DNA from 3 places in the Paracoccus sp. J39 genome. Region 2 is predicted to be linked to each of the others. Evidence: riboswitches for the same ligand, from Rfam matches in the RefSeq annotation. Region 2 holds a riboswitch; each other region holds the start of a gene.

Region 1 (6,544 bases), on a different contig from region 2:
GGGCGTTGAACGACACGGTCTCGTTCACCCGGTCCGAAGCCTTGGAGCTGCGCGACACCAGCCCGTCGCTGCCCGAGGTCGGCGAGGTCACGACATAGGTATTGGTGTCGCGCGCCTTGCGCAGCGCCGTGGTCAGCCGCAGGCTGTCCGAGAATGCGTGCTCGAACTTCAGGTAGCCCGAGGCGGATTCCACGTCGCGGAAATCGCGCGCATGCAGGCCATAGAAGGTATCGGGATCGACATCGGCCGGCAGGAACGGGTCGATGCGGGTGCCCGAGCCGCGCCGCCATTCGGCAGGCGTGGTGGCATTCGACATCGGCACGCCATAATCGGGCGTATCCTCGTCCTTGTAGTAATAGAGCCCGGCGGTGATCTTGCTGTCATCGGTCAGCCGATAGCTGAAGCTCGGCGCCACCCCGAACCGCCTGGACTCGACACCGTCGCGCCCGCCCAGATCGTCGGCGCGCTGCCCCATCAGGTTCAGGCGCAGGCCGAGGGCGCCGAATTCGCGGTTCGAATCCAGCGTGCCGCGGAGATAGTTGCCGGTTCCGTAGGACAGCGCCACCTGGTCAAAGGCGCCCGGCTGCGGGGTCTTGCTGTTCAGGCTGATGGTGCCGCCGGTCGAACCGGCGCCGGAATAGACGCCGCCCGGCCCCTTGTTGATCTCGATCGATTCCAGGTTGAAGGCCTCGTATTGCGTGCGCGAGGCATTGCGCATGCCGTCGATCAGCAGGTCCTGGCTGGCCTCGAAGCCGCGGATATAGGGGCGTACGCCCTGCGGCACGCCGCCCTCGCCCGCGCCCAGCGTGACGCCCGGCGTGGTGCGCAGCACGTCGGCGACCGAGGTCTGGCCGCGCTCCTCGATCTCGCGCGCGGTGACGACGGTGACCGAGCGCGGGGTGTCGAGCAGCGGCGCGGTGGCCTTGTCCGAGGTGCTTTCGGTGACCTTGTAGCTTGTCTCGGCCTCGTTGCCCTGCTGGCGGCGGATGACCACCGTGTCCAGAGTGACGGTGTCCTGCGCCTGTGCAGGGCCGGCCACGCCGGCCGAGATGGCCAGCACCGGCAGCAGGCCCAGGGTCGGCAGCAATTGCGCTGCGCCCCCCGTGACCGGCGGTTTCGGATGGGACTTGTTCATGGATTGCTCCCGGCACAAAAGAAATCGCTGCCATCCGCGAGGATGGAGGCGACAGGAACGTGCTGGCTCAGCAGAGTGGCTTGCGGTGAAACGAGCCGGGAGGGGGAGCAGTCGCCCCCTGTCCTAGCCGCGCGTGATCCATGCAAGAGGGTTAATTGTCGCAAATTGTCAAACGACGCTGCGTAAAATCCCGGATCGGCAGGCCCGACTGTTGCAGCGATTCAACAATCCGGATGCTCTCCCGTCGGAAAAGGTGCCGCAACTCTCGGCCGGGATGCAAGTGGCGCCCGCCCCGCGGGCGTTCGAAAGCCCACCAGATGTTCCAATGGGCGGGCAGTTTCCCACTAGATGTGGATTGACCTGCGTGGCGGAGCGTGGCTAACTGCAGGGGTCATGGTTACCTCCGGGGCGACTCGGGGATCAACAGGGAAGCCGGTGCAAGGCCGGCACTGCCCCCGCAGCTGTAAGCGGAGAGCGACGCTGGAATGCCACTGGGGCCAGCCCCGGGAAGGCCAGCCAAGCCGGGACCCGCGAGTCAGAAGACCTGCCATGGCGCGAAAGGACGAAACCGTGCGGCGGGCGCGGGGCTGAAGCGGTTCCGATGGCGCGGTCATCGGGCGCGGCCCCTGCTTGCCGACAGAAAGAAGGAGCAGAGGCATGACCATCACCGTTTATTCCAAGCCCGCCTGCGTGCAATGCACCGCCACGACCCGGGCGCTCGAGGCGCGCGGCCTGCCCTATCAGCTGGTCGACCTGACCGAGGATGAGGCGGCGATGGAACTGGTCACCTCGCTCGGCTATCGCCAGGCGCCCGTCGTCGTCGCCGGCGAGGCGCATTGGGCGGGTTTCCGGCCCGACATGATCGGCCGGCTGTCCTGAACGCGCGGCCATGGGCGGGCACCGGGGCGAACTGGTCTATTATTCCTCGGGCTCGGGGAACACGGCGCGCTTCATGGCGCGGCTGGGGCTGCCGGCGCTCCGCATCCCGGTCTCGCCGTGCGAGATCCTGCCCGAGCCCGGCCGGCCCTATGTGCTGATCTGCCCGACCTATGCCGATGGCGCGGGGCGGGGCGCGGTGCCGAAACAGGTCATCCGCTTCCTGAACGACCCCGGGCGCCGCGCGCTGCTGCGCGGCGTGATCGGCGCCGGCAACCGCAATTTCGGCGCCACCTTCGCCCTGTCGGCGAGGGTCATTTCTGCTAAATGCGACGTCCCCGTGCTGTATCGATTCGAGCTGGCGGGCGACGACAACGATCTTTCCCGCGTCCGGGCGGGGCTTGAGAAATTCTGGGGGACGGAATGCTTGACAATGGCGTAAAGGCCGTGCTGGACCATCACGCGCTGAACGCGATGCTGAACCTTTACGACGGCGAGGGCCGCATCCGCTTCGAGGCGGATCGCAAGGCCGCGCGGCAATATTTCCTGCAGCATGTCAACCAGAACACCGTGTTCTTCCACAATCTCGACGAGAAGCTGCGCTATCTCGTCGACGAAGGCTATTACGAGCCCGAGGTGCTGGACCAGTATTCGCGCAATTTCCAGCGCGCGATCTGGGATGCTGCCTATGCGCGGAAGTTCCGCTTCCCGACCTTCCTGGGCGCCTTCAAGTATTACACCAGCTATACGCTGAAGACCCGCGACGGCCAGCGTTACCTGGAACGCTACGAGGACCGGGTGGTCATGGTCGCCCTGACGCTGGCGCGCGGCGACGAGGCGCTGGCCATGCGCTTCATGGAGGAGATGCTCTCGGGCCGCTTCCAGCCGGCGACGCCCACGTTCCTCAATGCCGGCAAGAAGTCCCGTGGCGAGCTGATCTCGTGCTTCCTGCTGCGGCTGGAAGACAACATGGAGAGCATCGGCCGCTCGATCAACTCGGCCTTGCAGCTCTCGAAGCGCGGCGGCGGCGTGGCGCTGATGCTGACCAACCTGCGAGAGGCCGGCGCACCGATCAAGGGGATCGAGAACCAGTCCTCGGGCGTTATCCCGGTGATGAAGCTGCTGGAGGACAGCTTCAGCTATGCCAACCAGCTGGGCGCGCGGCAGGGCGCGGGCGCGGTCTATCTGAACGCGCATCACCCCGACATCCTGCGCTTCCTGGACACCAAGCGCGAGAATGCCGACGAGAAGATCCGCATCAAGACGCTGTCCCTGGGCGTGGTGATCCCCGACGTGACCTTCGAGCTCGCCAAGCGCAACGAGGACATGTATCTGTTCTCGCCCCATGACGTGGAGCGGGTCTACGGCCTGCCCTTCTCGGAGATTTCCGTCACCGAGAAATATGCCGAGATGGTCGACGACAAGCGCATCAGGAAGAAGAAGATCAATGCCCGCGCCTTCTTCCAGACCCTGGCCGAGATCCAGTTCGAGAGCGGTTATCCCTATATCATGTTCGAGGATACGGTGAACCGTGCCAACCCGGTCGCCGGCCGCATCAGCATGTCGAACCTGTGCAGCGAGATCCTGCAGGTGAACGAGGCGAGCACGTTCAACGAAGATCTGAGCTATTCCCATTTGGGCACTGATATCTCATGCAATCTCGGATCGCTGAACATCGCCGCGACCATGGACGGGCCGGATTTCGGCGCGACCGTCGAGGCGGCGATCCGGGCGCTGACCGCGGTGTCGGAGATGTCGGCCATCGACGCCGTGCCCTCGATCCGGCGCGGCAATGACGAGGCCCATGCCGTGGGCCTGGGCCAGATGAACCTGCACGGCTTCCTGGCGCGCGAGCGCATCCATTACGGCAGCCCCGAAGGGATCGAGTTCACCTCGGTCTATTTCGCCGCCGTCGCCTATCACGCCATCCGCGCCTCGAACCTGCTTGCCCAGGAAAAGGGCCGGACGTTCAAGGATTTCGAGAAGTCGAAATATGCCGACGGCTCGTTCTTCGACAAATACGTCACGCGCGACTGGCTGCCCTCGCTGCCCGAGGTCGCCCGGGTCTTCGAGGGCATCGCCCTGCCCACGCGCGAGGATTGGGCCATGCTGCGGGAATCGGTGATGCGGCACGGGCTTTACAACCGCAACCTGCAGGCGGTGCCGCCCACCGGCTCGATCAGCTACATCAACAACTCGACCAGCTCGATCCACCCCATCGTCGCCAGGATCGAGATCCGCAAGGAAGGCAAGATCGGCCGCGTCTACTATCCCGCGGCCTTCATGACCAACGAGAACCTGGACTATTACCGCGACGCCTACGAGATCGGTCCCGAGGCGATCATCGATACCTATGCGGCGGCGACCGAACATGTCGACCAGGGCCTGTCTCTGACGCTGTTCTTCCCGGCCGAGGCCACCACGCGCGACATCAACCGCGCCCAGATCTACGCCTGGAAGAAGGGCATCAAGACCATCTATTACATCCGGCTGCGCCAGACCGCGCTGGAAGGCACCGAGGTGCAGGGCTGCGTCTCCTGCACGCTTTGAGCCGGGGGTTTCACACCCCCGGACCCCCGTGGGATATTTAGACAAGAAAGAAAGGTTCTTCGGATGAAGGATCATGCCCTGCGCACGCCCTTGCGAGCGATCAACTGGAACCGGCTGGAGGACGAGAAGGACCTGGAGGTCTGGAACCGGCTGACCGTGAATTTCTGGCTGCCCGAGAAGGTGCCGCTGTCCAACGACGTACAGAGCTGGGCCACGCTGCGGCCAGAGGAGCGCGAACTGACCATCCGGGTGTTTACCGGGCTGACGCTTCTGGACACCATCCAGAACACCGTGGGCGCGCCTGCGATGATGCCCGATGCGCTGACCCCGCATGAAGAGGCGGTCTTGTCGAACATCGCCTTCATGGAGGCGGTGCATGCGCGCAGCTATTCCTCGATCTTCTCGACGCTGTGCCTGACGCCCGAGGTGGACGCGGCCTTCCGCTGGGCCGAGGAGAACCCGCATCTGCAGCAGAAGGCGCGGCTGGTGCTGGAGGAATACAAGGCCGGCTCGGACCCGCTGAAGCGCAAGATCGCCAGCGTGTTCCTGGAAAGCTTCCTGTTCTATTCCGGCTTCTACCTGCCGATGTACTGGTCGAGCCGCGCCAAGCTGACCAATACCGCCGACCTGATCCGGCTGATCATCCGCGACGAGGCGGTGCATGGCTATTACATCGGCTATAAATACCAGCGCGGTCTGGAGCGGCTGGGCGAGGCCGAGCGCGCGGCGCTGAAGGATTTCGCCTTCGCGCTGATCTTCGATCTCTACGACATCGAGGCGAAATATACCGCCGAGCTTTACGACGGCATCGGGCTGACCGAGGACGTCAAGGCCTTCCTGCATTACAACGCCAACAAGGCCTTGCAGAACCTGGGCTACGAGGCGCTGTTCCCGCCGCAGGCCTGCGAGGTCAACCCGGCGATCATGGCCGCCCTGTCGCCGGACAGCGAGAACCACGATTTCTTCAGCGGCTCGGGGTCGAGCTATGTCATCGGCAAGGCGGTGGCGACCGAGGACGAGGACTGGAATTTCTAGGGTCGTGGGTTCCGCGCCAGCCGCTGCGCGATGGCCGAGCAGACCAGCAGCTGCGTCATGTGATAGATCATCACCGGCAGCACGATCGCACCCACCGCCGCGGCCGGAAAGATCGCCGTGGCGATGGGCAGCCCGCTGGCGAGGCTTTTGGTCGAGCCGCAGAAGAACAGCACCGCCTGGTCCTGGGGCGGCAGGCGGAACAGCCGCCCGGCACCGACCATGCCCCCCATGACCAAGGCCAGCAGCAGCGCGGTGACCAGGAAGCACAGCACCAGCCCCGGCACCGGGATCGCCGACCAGATGCCGGCGACGGTGCCGGCGCCGAAGGCGGAATAGACGATCAGCAGGATCGAGCCCCGATCCACCACCATGGTCAGCAGCCGGTGGCGCTGGACGAAGCCGCCGATCCAGCGCCGCAGCAATTGCCCGGCGACGAAGGGCAGCAGGATCTGCACGGCGATCTTCTCGATGGCGTCGAGGCTGGCGCCGCCCCCCTCCTGATGCAGAAGATGCGTGACCAGCAGCGGCGTCAGCACCACGCCCACCATGTTCGACAGCGAGGCCGCGCAGATCGCCGCCGGCACGTTGCCGCCCGCGATCGAGGTGAAGGCGATCGAGCTTTGCACCGTAGAGGGCAGCACGGCGAGAAACAGCAGCCCCAGCGCCAGCTGTGGTCCCAGCACGCCGCCGAACAGCGCGGCCAGCAAAATGCCCAGGGCCGGAAACAGCGCATAGGTGGCGGCGAAGGTCAGGCCCTGAAGCCGCAGGTTCAAGAGCCCCGCCCGCACCGAGGCCGGATCCAGCTTGGCGCCGTAGAGAAAGAACAGCAGCGTCACCGCCCAGAAGGTGGCGCCGCGCAGGATCTCGGCCGCGATGCCGCGGGCGGGCAGGACCAGCCCCAGCAGCACCATGCCGATCAGCAGCAGCATGTAGGTGTCGATGCCGATC
Region 2 (6,544 bases):
GCTGCTTTGGGGTCTTGCCGGCTACCTGACCATGCAGCTCGCCCCCGCCTTCGGCCTTGCCCCCGAGGTGCCGGGCGTCGCCGCCGCCGATGTGCAGATCCGCGCCATCTGGTGGCTGGGCACGGCACTGGCCACCGGGCTTGCTCTGTGGCTGATCGCCTTCGGCAGGGGCTGGCCGGCCTGGGGCGTGGCAATCGTGCTGATCCTGGCGCCGCATCTGATCGGCGCGCCGCAGCCCGACAGCTATGCCGGCCCGGTCCCGCCCGAGCTTTCGGCCGAATTCGCCGGCCGCGCGCTGGGGGCCGGCGCCCTGGCCTGGGCGGTGCTCGGCCTGCTGGCCGGCTGGTTCTGGCAGCGCGAGGGGCAGCGCGCGCCCCTTCCGCAAGCCGCCTGATCCGGGCCGCAGCCCTTCCGGCCGGGCGCGCAGCCGTGCCCGGCCCTTTCCATGAACCGGGGGGACAGACATGGATCGCTCGATCCCGATGCTGCTGATCGGCCTGATCTTCGGCGGCGGCATGGGCTTCGTCATCGCCGCCGCCAACGGCATCACGCTGGACGGTCACGACCACGGCGCGCATGGCCATGGCGCGCAGGCCGCGGCGCATGACCACGGCGCGCCCATCGACCTGCCTGCTGGCAGCGCCACCGCCTCGGCCCGGCTGGAGCCCGACAGCGTCGCGGGCTGGAACCTGTTCCTGCAAAGTCCCGGCTTCTGCTTCGCCCCCGAACATGCCGGGCTGGCCGACCGGCCCGGCGAGGGGCACGCGCATCTTTACCTGAACGGCCGCAAGATCGCCCGGCTCTACGGCCCGGCCCATCACCTCGACGCGCTCGCGCCCGGCGACCGGCTGCGGGTCGAGCTGAACGCGAACGACCACCGGCCGCTGACGGTTGCCGGCCAGCCGCTCGCCGTCGAGCTGACGGTGCCCGACCGGCCGATCGCCATCCGCGCCGGGGCCGCGGGCCTGCCCGACAGCGCCATCTGCGCGGCGTCCTGATGGAGTTCGGCCCCGAGGACAGCGCCGCACTGGAGCGCATCCTGCGCTGGCGCCGCGACGTGCGGCATTTCCGCGACGACCCCATCCCCGAGCCACTGCTGGACGAGTTGCGCGCGGCGATGGAACTGGCGCCCTCGGTCGGCAATGCCCGGCCCTGGCGGGTGATCCGGGTCGAAAGCCCGGCGCTGCGCGCCGAGATCCGCGCCGATTTCCTGCGCTGCAATGCCGAGGCCGCCAACCGCTATCAGGGCCGGCAGCGGCAGGAATACGATGCGCTGAAGCTGGCCGGCCTGGACCGCGCGCCCGTCTGGCTGGCCGTCTTCACCCGGATCGACCCGGCCGAGGGCCATGGCCTCGGCCGCGCCACCATGCCGCAAACCCTGCGGCAATCGACGGCCATGGCGATCCATGCGCTGTGGCTGGCGGCGCGGGTGCGCAACCTGGGCCTCGGCATGGTCTCGATCCTCGATCCGGCGCGGATCACGGCACTGCTGCAAGCCCCCGACCACTGGGAGTTCTCGGCACTCCTCTGCCTCGGCTGGCCCGAATTCACCGACGACACGCCGCTGCTGCACCGCGCGGGCTGGCAGGAAAACACCGCGCGGGACTGGCAGCGGCGCTGAGCCCTACATCTTCTCGCCGGGCAGGCGGCTGGCCTGCCGCACCCAGTCGGCAAACTGGTCCTCGTCGAAAGGCCCCTCGGGGATGTGCAGGTAGCGCACCTCCGGATGTTTCGAGGCGACCGGCGGCATCGGCTCAAGCTGCGTGCCGCGAAAGAAGCCGATCTTGATGTATTTCGTCATGCAATGGAAACTGAGGAACCAGTGCCCCTCCTCGACCCCGTAAAGGGGCGAGTTCCATTTCACCGCCTTCTTCACCCCCGGCACGGTGCGGGTGATGATCTCGTCCAGCTTCTGGCCGATCTCCTGCTTCCAGCCCGGCATGGCGGCGATATAGGCGCGGAGCGGCGCCTCGCCATAGCCCTTGGGGATTTGCGGGTTGCCGCCCGAAAGCAGCTTCGGCTTGTCCTGCGATTTCTCCATGCTCCTAGAACTCCACGCCCGGCTGGGCCTTGATCCCGTCGCGGAACGGGTGCTTGACCTGCTCCATCTCGGTCACAAGATCGGCCAGCGCGATAAGTTCCGGCCTGGCATTGCGCCCGGTCAGCACGACATGGGTCATCGGCGGCTTTTCGTCGCGCAGGAAGGCCAGCACCTCGTCCAGATCCAGATAGTCATAGCGCAGGGCGATGTTGATCTCGTCCAGCAGCACCATGCGGATCGAGGGTTCGCGGATCAGCTGCTTGGCCTTTTCCCAGCCGGCGCGGGCGGCGGCGATGTCGCGCTCGCGATCCTGCGTTTCCCAGGTGAAGCCCTCGCCCATGGCGTGGAACTGGCACAGATCGGCGAAATGCGCGGTCAGCAGCCGCCGCTCGCCGGTGTCCCAGGCGCCCTTGATGAACTGCACCACCGCGCAGGGCATGCCATGGGCGATGCAGCGCAGGATCATCCCGAAGCCCGAGGAGGACTTGCCCTTGCCCTTGCCGGTATGGACGATGACCAGCCCCTTCTCGCCCTGCTTCCCGGCCATCATCCTGTCGCGGGCGGCCTTGATCTTCGCCATCTTCTCGGTATGGCGGGCGTTGTCGTCGGTCTGCATCGGGCACTCCTTCGCTTGACAAGTCGGGACCGGGCGCGCACAGACAGGGGGCGCTGGTTCCTGTCCTATGACAGGCGAAGAGGGAATGCGACAGGCAACCGCCTGGAAGCAGCCGCCCCCGCGACCGTGACCGGAGAGGTCGCCCCGAAGCCACTGGCGAAAGCCGGGAAGGTGGGGCGGCCGTGGGCCAAGGCCCGAATCCGCAAGCCGGGAGACCTGCCAGCGCAGAAGGATTGACCGGCGGACGGGGTGTTCCCGCTGGGGCTTGGGGCATTCGCGCCCCTGCGCCCTGCCGCCACAACGGATGAAGGGCGCATGACAGTCACGCTGCATGTCTGCATCACCTGCCGCGCCGGCCAGCCGGTGCTTGAGGGCGAGCCGGTGCCCGGCGCGCGGCTGCATGACGCGCTGACCGCCGAAGGGGCCCCCGACGGCGTGCGCATCGTCCCGGTCGAATGCCTGTCGGCCTGCGCCAGCGGCGCGGCCATCGCGCTGTCGGCGCCCGGCCGCTGGACCTATGTCTATGGCCGCATGTCGGCCGAGGACGCGCCCGAGATCCTGGCCGGCGCCGCCGCCTATGCCGGCGCCCCCGACGGCATCGTGCCCTGGCGCGAGCGCGTCACGATTTTCCGCAAGCGCAGCCTCGCGCGCATTCCTCCGATTGGGTAGCCCATGACCGACCTGACCAAGACCCCCGTGACCGTCATCACCGGCTTTCTCGGCGCCGGCAAGACCACGCTGATCCGCCACCTGATGCTGAACCCGCAGGGCAAGCGGCTGGCGGTGCTGGTCAATGAATTCGGCACCATGGGCGTCGACGGCGAGATCCTGAAATCCTGCGCGGACGAGAACTGCCCGGCCGAGAACATCATGGAACTGTCGAACGGCTGCATCTGCTGCACCGTGGCCGACGATTTCATCCCGACGCTGGAGCGGCTGATGGCGATGCCCGTCAAGCCCGACCACATCCTGATCGAGACCTCGGGCCTTGCCCTGCCCAAGCCCTTGCTGAAAGCCTTCGACTGGCCGGCGATCCGCTCGCGCATCACCGTGGACGGGGTGATCGCGCTGGCCGATGCCGAGGCCGTGGCCGCCGGCCGCTTCGCCCCGGACGAGGCCGCCGTCGAGGCGCAGCGCGCCGCCGACGACAGCCTCGACCACGAAACGCCCCTGTCCGAGGTGTTCGAGGACCAGATCGCCTGCGCCGACATCGTCCTGCTCTCCAAGGCCGACCTGGCCGGCGAGGACGGGCTGGCCGCCGCCCGCGCGGTGATCGAGGCCGAGGCGCCGCGCAAGCTGCCGATCCTGCCGCTGACCGATGGGGTGATCGACCCGCGGGTGATCCTTGGGCTGGGTGCGGCGGCCGAGGACGACCTTGCCGCCCGCCCCAGCCATCACGACGGCGCCGAGGACCATGAACATGACGATTTCGACTCGATGGTGATCGAGCTGGCCGAGATCGCCGACCCCGCCGAGCTTGCCGCCCGCATCGAGCGGCTGGCCCGCGACCAGAACATCCTGCGCGTCAAGGGCCATGTCGCCGTCGCCGGCAAGCCCATGCGCCTGCTGGTCCAGGCGGTGGGCGAGCGGGTGCGCCACCAATACGACCGGCCCTGGGGCGACGGCCCCCGCGCCTCGCGCCTTGTCGTCATCGCCGAGCATGACGATATCGACGAGGCCGCGATCCGGGCGATCCTGGCGGCCTGACGATGCACGTCGTCTTCCGCGAAAGCCGTGGGCTTGAGGAAACCGAGGTCCCGACCGACCCCGGCCAAAGCCCCGCAGAGCTGGTGGTGCTGTCCTATTCCGACAGCGACCTCGGCGCTTTCGCGGCGGGCTGGCACCGGGCAGCCGGCGGCCTGCCCACGCTGCGGCTCTGCAACCTCTCGGCGCTGCGGCACCCGGTCTCGGTCGATCAATATGTCGAGGCGACGCTGTCCGGCGCCCGCGCCGTGCTGGTCCGGCTGATCGGCGGCGAGCCCTATTGGCCCTATGGCGTGGCCAGCCTGCAGGATCTGGCGCGCAGGCACGGCATCGCGCTGGCCTTCCTGCCGGCGGACGGCCGGCCCGATCCGACGCTGGACCGGTTTTCCACCCTGCCGGCACCGCTGCTGCGCCGGCTTTCGGCGCTGTGCGACCAGGGCGGCGCGGTCGCGGCGCAGATGGCGCTGGCGGAGCTGGCGCAGGCGGCAGGACTGCCCGCCGCCCCGGTCCGTGGCGAGGCCGCGATCCCGGATTTCGGCTTCTACGACCCCGACCGCGGCGTGATCGACCGCCCCGGGCCCGGCCTGCTGGTCAGCTTCTATCGCAGCTACCTGACAGCAGCCGACATGGCGCCGGTGGATGCGATGATCCGCGCCCTGCGCGGGGCCGGCCTTGCCGCGACCGGGGTCTTCGCGCCCTCGCTCAAGGCGCCGGGCTTCGCCGGCTGGCTGGCGCCGCATCTGCCCGGGCTTGCGGCGGTGGTGAACCTGACCGCCTTTTCCGCCCGCGACGATGCGGGCGCGACGCCCTTCGACGGCGCGGATTGCCCGGTCTTTCAGGTGGCGCTGTCCACCGCCCCCCGCGCGCTCTGGGCGGCCGAGGAGCGCGGCCTTTCCGCCGCCGATCTGGCCATGCATGTCGTGCTGCCCGAGGTCGATGGCCGCATCTTCCTGGGCGCGATCAGCTTCAAGGAACCGCAAGAGCGCGACCCCGACCTGCAATTCGCCCGCGTGATCCACGCCCCGGACACGGGCCGCATCGAGGCTGCGGTGGCGCGCATCAAGGCCTGGCTCGGCCTGCCGGCGCCGCGGCGGGCGGTGGTGCTGTCCACCTATCCCGGCAAGGCGCATCAGCTCGCCCATGCGGTGGGACTGGACGCGCTGGCATCCTGCGGCGCGATCCTCGGGCTTGCGCATGACGCCCTCGGCCACCGGCTTACCACCGAACGCATCCACTGGCCGCTTTCGGATTACCGGCAGGCGCTGGCCCGCCTGCCGCGACGCCTGCAGGACGACCTGCAGGCGGCATGGGGCGAACCGCCGGCCGAGGGCTTCCGTTTCGCCGCCCTCCGCCACGGCGCCGACCTGATCGCCCTGCAGCCCGAGCGCGGCGAGGTGAAGACCCGCGCCGACGATTACCACGACCTGACGCGCACGCCGCGCCACGACTACGTCGCCTTCTACCTCTGGCTGCGGACGCAGGCGGACGCCCTGATCCACATGGGCGCGCATGGCACGCTGGAATGGCTGCCGGGGAAATCCGTGGCGCTGTCGGACACCTGCTGGCCCGAGGCGCTGCTGGGCGACCTGCCGGTGATCTACCCCTTCATCGTCAACGACCCCGGCGAGGCCGCGCAGGCCAAGCGCCGGCTTTCGGCCGTGACGCTGGGCCACCTGCCGCCGCCGCTGGTCGACTCCGCCATCCCCGAGAACCTGACGCATCTGGAGCGGCTGCTGGACGAATATTCCACAGCCGACGGGCTGGACCCGCGCCGCCGCGACCGGCTGATCGCGGCCATCCGCGACGAGGCCCGCGCGGCGGGGGTGGAAGCCGACCTGGGCCTGCCCCCCGATGCCGCCCCGGCCGAGGCGATCCCGCTGATCGACCGCTTCCTCTGCGATCTCAAGGACAGCCGTTTCGGCGACGGGCTGCATGTCTATGGCACCGCTGCCGGCGAAACCGAGGGGCTGGCCCGGGCGCTCTCGGGCCATCGCGTGGCGCCCGGCCCCTCCGGCTCGCCGGCGCGGGGGCGGCTGGACGTGCTGCCGACCGGGCGCAACCTTTATGCCGTCGATCCGCGCGCCGTCCCCTCGCGCAATGCCCATGCCCAAGGGGTGAAGCTGGCCGAGGAGCTGCTGCGCCGGCACCTGCAGGATCACGGCGACTGGCCCAAGGGGCTGGTC
Region 3 (6,544 bases), on a different contig from region 2:
ATCCCGAGGGCCGGCTGATCTTCGGCGGCGGCGAGAATGTCAGCTATCGCTTTCCCGCCGATATCGCCGCCAAGGTGCGCAAGCCGCTGCTTGAGATCTATCCGGGCCTTGCCGATGTGGCGCTGACCCATGCCTGGGGCGGCACGCTGGCGATCACCATGAACCGGATGCCCTGCTTCGCCCGGCCGGCGCCCAACTGCCTGTCGGCCAGCGGCTATTCCGGGCACGGGCTGGCGCTGGCGACGCTGGCCGGCAAGCTGATGGCGCAGGCGGTGCAGGGCCAGGCCGAGGGATTCGACACCATGGCCGCCCTGCCCTCGCCCGCCTTTCCCGGCGGCGCTGCGCTGCGCTGGCCGCTGCTGGTCGCCGGCATGGGCTGGTATTCGCTGCGCGACCGGCTGGGCTTCTAGGATTTCCCGGCCAGCTCGCGTTCGCGCCTGGCCTTGGCGCGGGCGATGCGCTCGGCCATCTGCCTTTCGCGGTGGCGGTGATAGGCCCGGATCACCGGCACGGTCAGGTAATGCGCCGCGACGGAAACCGCGATTCCGGGCAGGATGCCCCCCACCGCATAGGGCAGGAAGATCTGCTGGTTGAACTGCAGCAGCTGGTCCCAATGCGCGACGCGGTCCGTCACCGGCGCCAGCAGGTTGTTCCACAGCTCGCTGCCGGCGCGGGTGAATTCGTCGAAGATCAGGTGCGGGGTGAACTTGCCCTCGACCCCCAGCATCCAGCGGCCGAGCCCGACCGAGGTCAGCGCGATGAAGGGCGTGGTCAGCGGATTGCCGACGAAGGTGCCCAAGAGCGCCGCCAGGATATTGCCGCGGATCAGCCAGGCCAGCGCCGCCGCGCCCATGAAATGGAAGCCGAAGAAGGGCGTGAACGAGATGAAGATGCCGCAGGCCCAGCCCCGCGCCACCCGATGCGGCTGGTCCGGCAGGCGGCGCAGCCGGTGCAGCACATATTTCGAGGCCCGCTTCCAGCCCGAGCGCGGATAGAACATCTCGGTCCACATCTGGGCATAGCTGAGCGGCTTGCGTCTCTTGAACATGCCGGGCCGACCTCAGCTCATATGGGCCGAAGGGTCCCGGATGCGCGAGACCTGCGCCACGTCGCTTTCGGCCTCGAGCGCGGTCAGCAGCGTGTGCATGTGCTCGCGGTCGCGCAGCTCGATCTCGACGCGCAGCCGGTAGAAATCCGGCTTGCGATCGACGAATTCCAGATCCGAGATATTCGCCCCCTGCGCGCCGATCAGCGTGCAGATCCGGCCCAGCACCCCGGCATCGTGGCGGATGGTCAAGGACAGCATGGTCGAATAGGCCGCCGGGTGCTGGCCCTCGCGCCAGTGCAGGTCGACCCAGCGTTCCGGGCTGTCCTCGAACTCGGCCAGCACCGGGCAGTCGATGGCATGGATCACCACCCCCTTGCCGCGATAGGTGATGCCGACGATGCGCTCGCCCGGCAGGGGATTGCAGCAGGGCGCGCGGGTGAATTCCTGATCGGCCTCCAGCCCGGCGACGGCGCGCTTGGCGTCGATCTCGCTGCGCTTCTGGGCCAGTTCGGGATAAAGCGTGGTCAGCACGTCATGGGCCGAGATCTCGGCGCTGCCGATGCGGGCCAGCAGCTCGTCCGTATCGGGCAGCGCCATGGTCTTGGCCGCGATGCGCAGCGCCTTGTCGCTGACCTTGCGCCCGACATGCTCGAAGGCCACCCGCACCAGTTCCGAACCCAGCCGGATGAAGCGCGTCCGGTCCTCCTGCCGCAGCGAGCGGCGGATGGCGGCCTTGGCGCGGCCGGTGACGACGATGTCGAGCCAGGTCGCCTGCGGCCGCTGGCCGGAGGCGGCGATGATCTCGACCGACTGGCCGTTCTTGAGCCGCGTCCACAGCGGCACGCGGATGCCGTCCACCTTCGCGCCCACGCAGGAACTGCCCAGCCGGGTATGGATGGCATAGGCGAAATCCAGCGGCGTCGCGCCTTTCGGCAGCGGGATCACGTCGCCCTTGGGCGAGAAGCAAAACACCTGGTCGGAATACATCTCAAGCTTCACATGCTCGAGGAATTCGTCGTGGTCCTCTTCGCCGAAACGCTCGGTCAGGCTGGCGATCCATTCGCCCGGATCGATGGCAAAGGGGTTCGCCGTGCGCACCCCGTCGCGATAGGCCCAATGCGCGGCCACGCCCGCCTCGGCCACCTCGTGCATCTGCCGGGTGCGGATCTGCACCTCGACCCGCTTTCCGTCGCGGCCCGAGACGGTGGTGTGGATCGAGCGGTAGCCGTTCGCCTTGGGCTGGCTGATGTAATCCTTGAACCGGCCGGGCACGGCGCGCCAGCGGTGATGGATGACGCCCAGGGTGCGATAGCAGTCGGCCTCGGTCCGGGTGATGATGCGGAAGCCGTAGATGTCCGACAGGCGCGAGAAGGAAAGCTGCTTTTCCTGCATCTTGCGCCAGATGCTGAAGGGCCGCTTGGCGCGGCCGTAGACATCGGCCTCGATCCCCTCGCGTTCAAGCTCGGCGCGGATGTCGGCGGTGATCTTGGGAATCACGTCGCCGGATTCGCGCTGCAGGCTGACAAAGCGGCGGATGATCGAGTTGCGCGCCTCGGGGTTGATGACCTTGAAGGCCAGGTCCTCAAGCTCCTCGCGCATCCATTGCATGCCCATGCGGCCGGCCAGCGGCGCATAGATGTCCATGGTCTCGCGCGCCTTCTGCAGCTGCTTTTCCGGGCGCATGGACTTGATGGTCCGCATGTTGTGCAGACGGTCGGCCAGCTTGACCAGGATCACGCGAAGATCGCGCGACATGGCCATGAAAAGCTTGCGGAAATTCTCGGCCTGCTTGGAATGCGCGCCCGAAAGCTGCAGATTGGTCAGCTTGGTGACCCCATCGACCAGATCGGCGATCTCGCGCCCGAAGATCTGCGCCACCTCGGCCCAGGTCGAACGCGTGTCCTCGATCGTGTCGTGCAGCAGGGCGGTGACGATGGTGGCATCGTCCAGCCGCATCTCGGTCAGGATGGCGGCGACCGCGACGGGATGGGTGAAATAGGGCTCGCCCGAATGGCGGAACTGCCCCTCATGCATGCGACGCCCGTATTCGTAGGCGTCGCGGATCAGCTCGGCATTGGTGCGCGGGTTGTAATTGCGGATAAGCGCGATGAGGTCTTCGACGTCGATCATGTTCAGCCCAAGACCTTTGGACTCAGTTCCTGCCTTGCGCTTCCAGCATCATGCGCAGCATGCGCTCCTCGGATTCCTCGTCGGCGGGCTTCGGACGGTCGATCTCGGCGCCCAGAAGCAGCGCCATCGCGTCCTCCTCGGGCTCGTCGACCTCGATCTGGGTCTGCTGGGCCTCGATCATGCGCTCGCGCAGTTCGTCCACGGGCTGGGTCTCGTCGGCGATCTCGCGCAGCGAGACCACGGGATTCTTGTCATTGTCGCGGTCGACGGTCAGCGGGCTCCCCGCCGCGATTTCACGCGCGCGATGGGCCGCCAGCATCACCAGGTCAAAACGGTTCGGAACCTTGTCGACGCAATCTTCGACTGTAACGCGGGCCATCGGTCACCTTATCAGCTGGAATCGGGGTGCAGGGCGAAGCCGGATATTTGGGTGCGCGAAACGGAAATGTCAAGCACTTGCCGGCCGCATCCCGGCCATGGCCTCGGGCGGCAGCGCCGCCAGCATCTGCGCCACGCTGAGCCCAAGGCGCGGATGCACCCAGCCGGGCGCGATCTCGGCCAGGGGCGCCAGCACGAAGCCGCGGTCCTGCAGCCGCGGATGCGGCAGGATCAGCTGCTCGGGCGTGTGGCGCGGCTGTTCCTCGGGCGGCAGGCTGCGCCAACGGTCCTGCGCATCCGCGTCGGGCAGCACCAGATCGCCATGCGCCAGCAGGTCCAGGTCCAGCCCCCGCGCCTGCCAGCGCGGCCCGTCGCGGCGGCGTCCCAGCGCCGCCTCGATCGCGTGCAGCTCGCGCAGGAGTTGATCGGGCGGCAGCGCGCAGGAAAGTGAAACCGCAGCGTTCACATAATCGGGACCGGAACCGGCCGGCACCGCCGGGGTGGACCAGAATCGGCTGACGGCAAGCGGCACAACCGCAGGTAATTTCAAAAGCTTATCCAGCGCGAAACGCAAGCTGTCCGATGGGATACCTGCCGAACTAGGCAGGTTTGCACCCAGCGCCACCAGGACTAAGTTCGCCTTCTGACTTTGGTAAAGAGACATCTTGGGGGAATCGTGTTTTACAAGGATGATCGGCTGGCGTTGTTCATCGACGGGTCGAATCTTTATGCTGCCGCGAAGGCGCTTGGCTTCGATATCGACTACAAGCTCTTGCGGCAGGAATTCGAGCGGCGCGGCAAGCTGATCCGCGCCTATTACTATACGGCCCTGCTGGAGAACGAGGATTACTCACCGATCCGTCCGCTGGTCGACTGGCTGCATTACAACGGCTATTCCATGGTGACGAAACCCGCGCGTGAATATACCGACGCTCTGGGCCGCCGCAAGGTCAAGGGCAACATGGATGTCGAGCTGGTCATCAACGCCATGGAGCTGGCGCCGCGGCTGGACCATGCGGTGCTGTTCTCGGGCGACGGCGATTTCCGGCCGCTGGTCGAGGCGCTGCAGCGCCAGGGCGTGCGGGTCTCGGTGGTCTCGACCATGCGCAGCCAGCCGCCGATGATCGCCGACGAGTTGCGCCGCCAGGCCGACAATTTCATCGAACTGGACGCGCTGCGCGACATCATCGGTCGCCCGCCCCGCGAAAGCGCCCCGCAGCAGGACGCCTGAACCCCCGGCGCCGCCGAAGACCCCGTCCCGGCGGGCCGGCGCCTTTCCCTTCCCCCGCCGCGGCGGGCCAAGGGTCTTTCTTTCCCCGATCATCCACCGCTTCCTGACAGGCTTGGCCATATCCGGCTTGCCAGGCGGCCGCGTTTCGGCGATACGCCCCCTTGCCGGTCCCGAAAGGGCCAAGAGGGAATCCGCGGCGCATCCCTGCGCCAACCGGAACTGCCCCCGCAACTGTAGGCGGCGAGCCGCGTCCGATCACGTCACTGGGTCCTCGACCCGGGAAGGCCAGGACAGGCAGAGACCCGCCAGTCAGGAGACCTGCCGGCGCCTTGACGTTCACACCGGGCGGGGTTGTCCGGGGAGGGTGAGATGACGACAGCCAGACGCGGTCCCATGCCGCCTGCCCCGCCTTGCGGGCAGGACGCGGTCCGCCAAGCCCAACGTTGCGCCGCCTCCGGCCCCTGGTCCCAACCAGATGGAGACGGAGCATGTTCCTGCGTTCGGGCCTGATCGGCCTTTCCCTGTCCCTTGCCGCATTCGCCGCCCATGCCGGCGCGACCGGCTATCCGCTGACGGTCGAGAACTGCGGCCAGACGCTGGAATTCGACGCCGCGCCGGCCTCGGCGGTAAGCGTCGGCCAGGCCGCGACCGAGGTGCTTTACGCGCTCGGCCTCGGCGACAAGGTCGCCGGCACCTCGGTCTGGTTCAGCGAGGTGCTGCCGCAGTTCCGGGACATCGACGCCAAGGTCGCACGGCTGGCCGACAACGATCCCAGCTTCGAAAGCGTGGTGGCCAAGAAGCCGGGGCTGGTCGCGGTGCAATATGAATGGCATGTCGGCCCGCAGGGCATCGTCGCCACCCGCGAGCAGTTCCACGAGCTCGGCATCCCGACCTATGTCATGCCGGCCGATTGCGTCGGCAAGGACAACACGGTCGGGCTTGACGGCACGCGGCTGGCGATGTTCTCGACCGCGAGCCTCTACCAGGGCATCGAGGAACTGGCGGCGATCTTCGACGTGCAGGACCGGGGCGCCGCGCTGGTCGCAGACCTGAAGGCGCGCGAGGAGACGGCCGAGGCCGAGGCCAGGGCGCTGGGGCTCAAGGACGGATCGGCGGTGTTCTGGTTCTCCTCGGCCGAGATGGACATCGATCCCTATGTCGCCGGCCGCAAGGGTGCGCCGGGCTACATGATGGAGACGCTGGGATTGCGGAACATCGTGGAATCGGACGAGGAATGGCCGACCGTCGGCTGGGAGACCATCGCCAGGGCCAATCCCACGGTGATCGTGGTGGCCCGGATGGACCGCCGCCGCTTCGAGGCCGACGACGTCGAGAAGAAGCTCGCCTTCCTGAAATCTGACCCGGTGGCCAGCCAGATGGACGCGGTGAAGGCCGGCCGCATCGTCGTCATGGATGCCGGCGCCATGGACGCGACGATCCGGGTGATCGACGGGCTGGAAGAGCTGGCGGCGGCGCTGAAATCCTACGGCCTGCCGCAATGACGCCGGCCGCGGCCGGACCGCGCAGGGCGCTTGTCGCCGCGCTTCTGGCGCTGGCGGTGCTGGCGGCGGCGGTGCTGGCCGGGGCGATGATCGGCGAGACCCGCATCGCCCCGGATCTGGTGCTGAAGGTGCTGGCCAACCGGCTGTGGCAGGCGGGCCATGCGCTCGACCCGCTGGATCAGGGCATCGTCTGGAGCTATCGCGTGCCCCGCGCGCTGGTCGCCGCCGCCTGCGGCGCGGGGCTGGCCGTCTCGG

The links. Region 2 has a riboswitch for cobalamin ahead of L632_RS0119485 (DUF1636 domain-containing protein). Riboswitches for the same ligand answer to the same signal wherever they lie in the genome.
Region 1: it holds a riboswitch for cobalamin, as region 2 does, so the genes downstream of both, nrdH (glutaredoxin-like protein NrdH) here and L632_RS0119485 (DUF1636 domain-containing protein) in region 2, are expected to answer to the same signal.
Region 3: it holds a riboswitch for cobalamin, as region 2 does, so the genes downstream of both, L632_RS0112055 (ABC transporter substrate-binding protein) here and L632_RS0119485 (DUF1636 domain-containing protein) in region 2, are expected to answer to the same signal.

Annotation. Positions count from the first base shown of each region.
Region 1 covers NZ_JAEN01000020.1:2,815-9,358, reverse strand. Annotated here, with positions in the region: gene L632_RS22940 (TonB-dependent siderophore receptor) at 1-1,135, opposite strand, end outside; cobalamin riboswitch at 1,513-1,702, shown strand; gene nrdH (glutaredoxin-like protein NrdH) at 1,793-2,014, shown strand; gene nrdI (class Ib ribonucleoside-diphosphate reductase assembly flavoprotein NrdI) at 2,025-2,453, shown strand; gene nrdE (class 1b ribonucleoside-diphosphate reductase subunit alpha) at 2,435-4,561, shown strand; gene nrdF (class 1b ribonucleoside-diphosphate reductase subunit beta) at 4,625-5,596, shown strand; gene L632_RS0116590 (bile acid:sodium symporter family protein) at 5,593-6,544, opposite strand, start outside.
Region 2 covers NZ_JAEN01000029.1:16,276-22,819, reverse strand. Annotated here, with positions in the region: gene L632_RS0119510 (CbtA family protein) at 1-394, shown strand, start outside; gene L632_RS0119505 (hypothetical protein) at 465-998, shown strand; gene bluB (5,6-dimethylbenzimidazole synthase) at 998-1,621, shown strand; gene L632_RS0119495 (DUF1801 domain-containing protein) at 1,625-2,041, opposite strand; gene cobO (cob(I)yrinic acid a,c-diamide adenosyltransferase) at 2,046-2,657, opposite strand; cobalamin riboswitch at 2,695-2,896, shown strand; gene L632_RS0119485 (DUF1636 domain-containing protein) at 2,973-3,326, shown strand; gene cobW (cobalamin biosynthesis protein CobW) at 3,330-4,364, shown strand; gene cobN (cobaltochelatase subunit CobN) at 4,367-6,544, shown strand, end outside.
Region 3 covers NZ_JAEN01000011.1:21,522-28,065, forward strand. Annotated here, with positions in the region: gene L632_RS0112025 (FAD-binding oxidoreductase) at 1-410, shown strand, start outside; gene L632_RS0112030 (DUF2062 domain-containing protein) at 407-1,048, opposite strand; gene L632_RS0112035 (bifunctional (p)ppGpp synthetase/guanosine-3',5'-bis(diphosphate) 3'-pyrophosphohydrolase) at 1,061-3,178, opposite strand; gene rpoZ (DNA-directed RNA polymerase subunit omega) at 3,201-3,557, opposite strand; gene folK (2-amino-4-hydroxy-6-hydroxymethyldihydropteridine diphosphokinase) at 3,627-4,220, opposite strand; gene L632_RS0112050 (NYN domain-containing protein) at 4,233-4,787, shown strand; cobalamin riboswitch at 4,936-5,128, shown strand; gene L632_RS0112055 (ABC transporter substrate-binding protein) at 5,276-6,289, shown strand; gene L632_RS0112060 (iron ABC transporter permease) at 6,286-6,544, shown strand, end outside.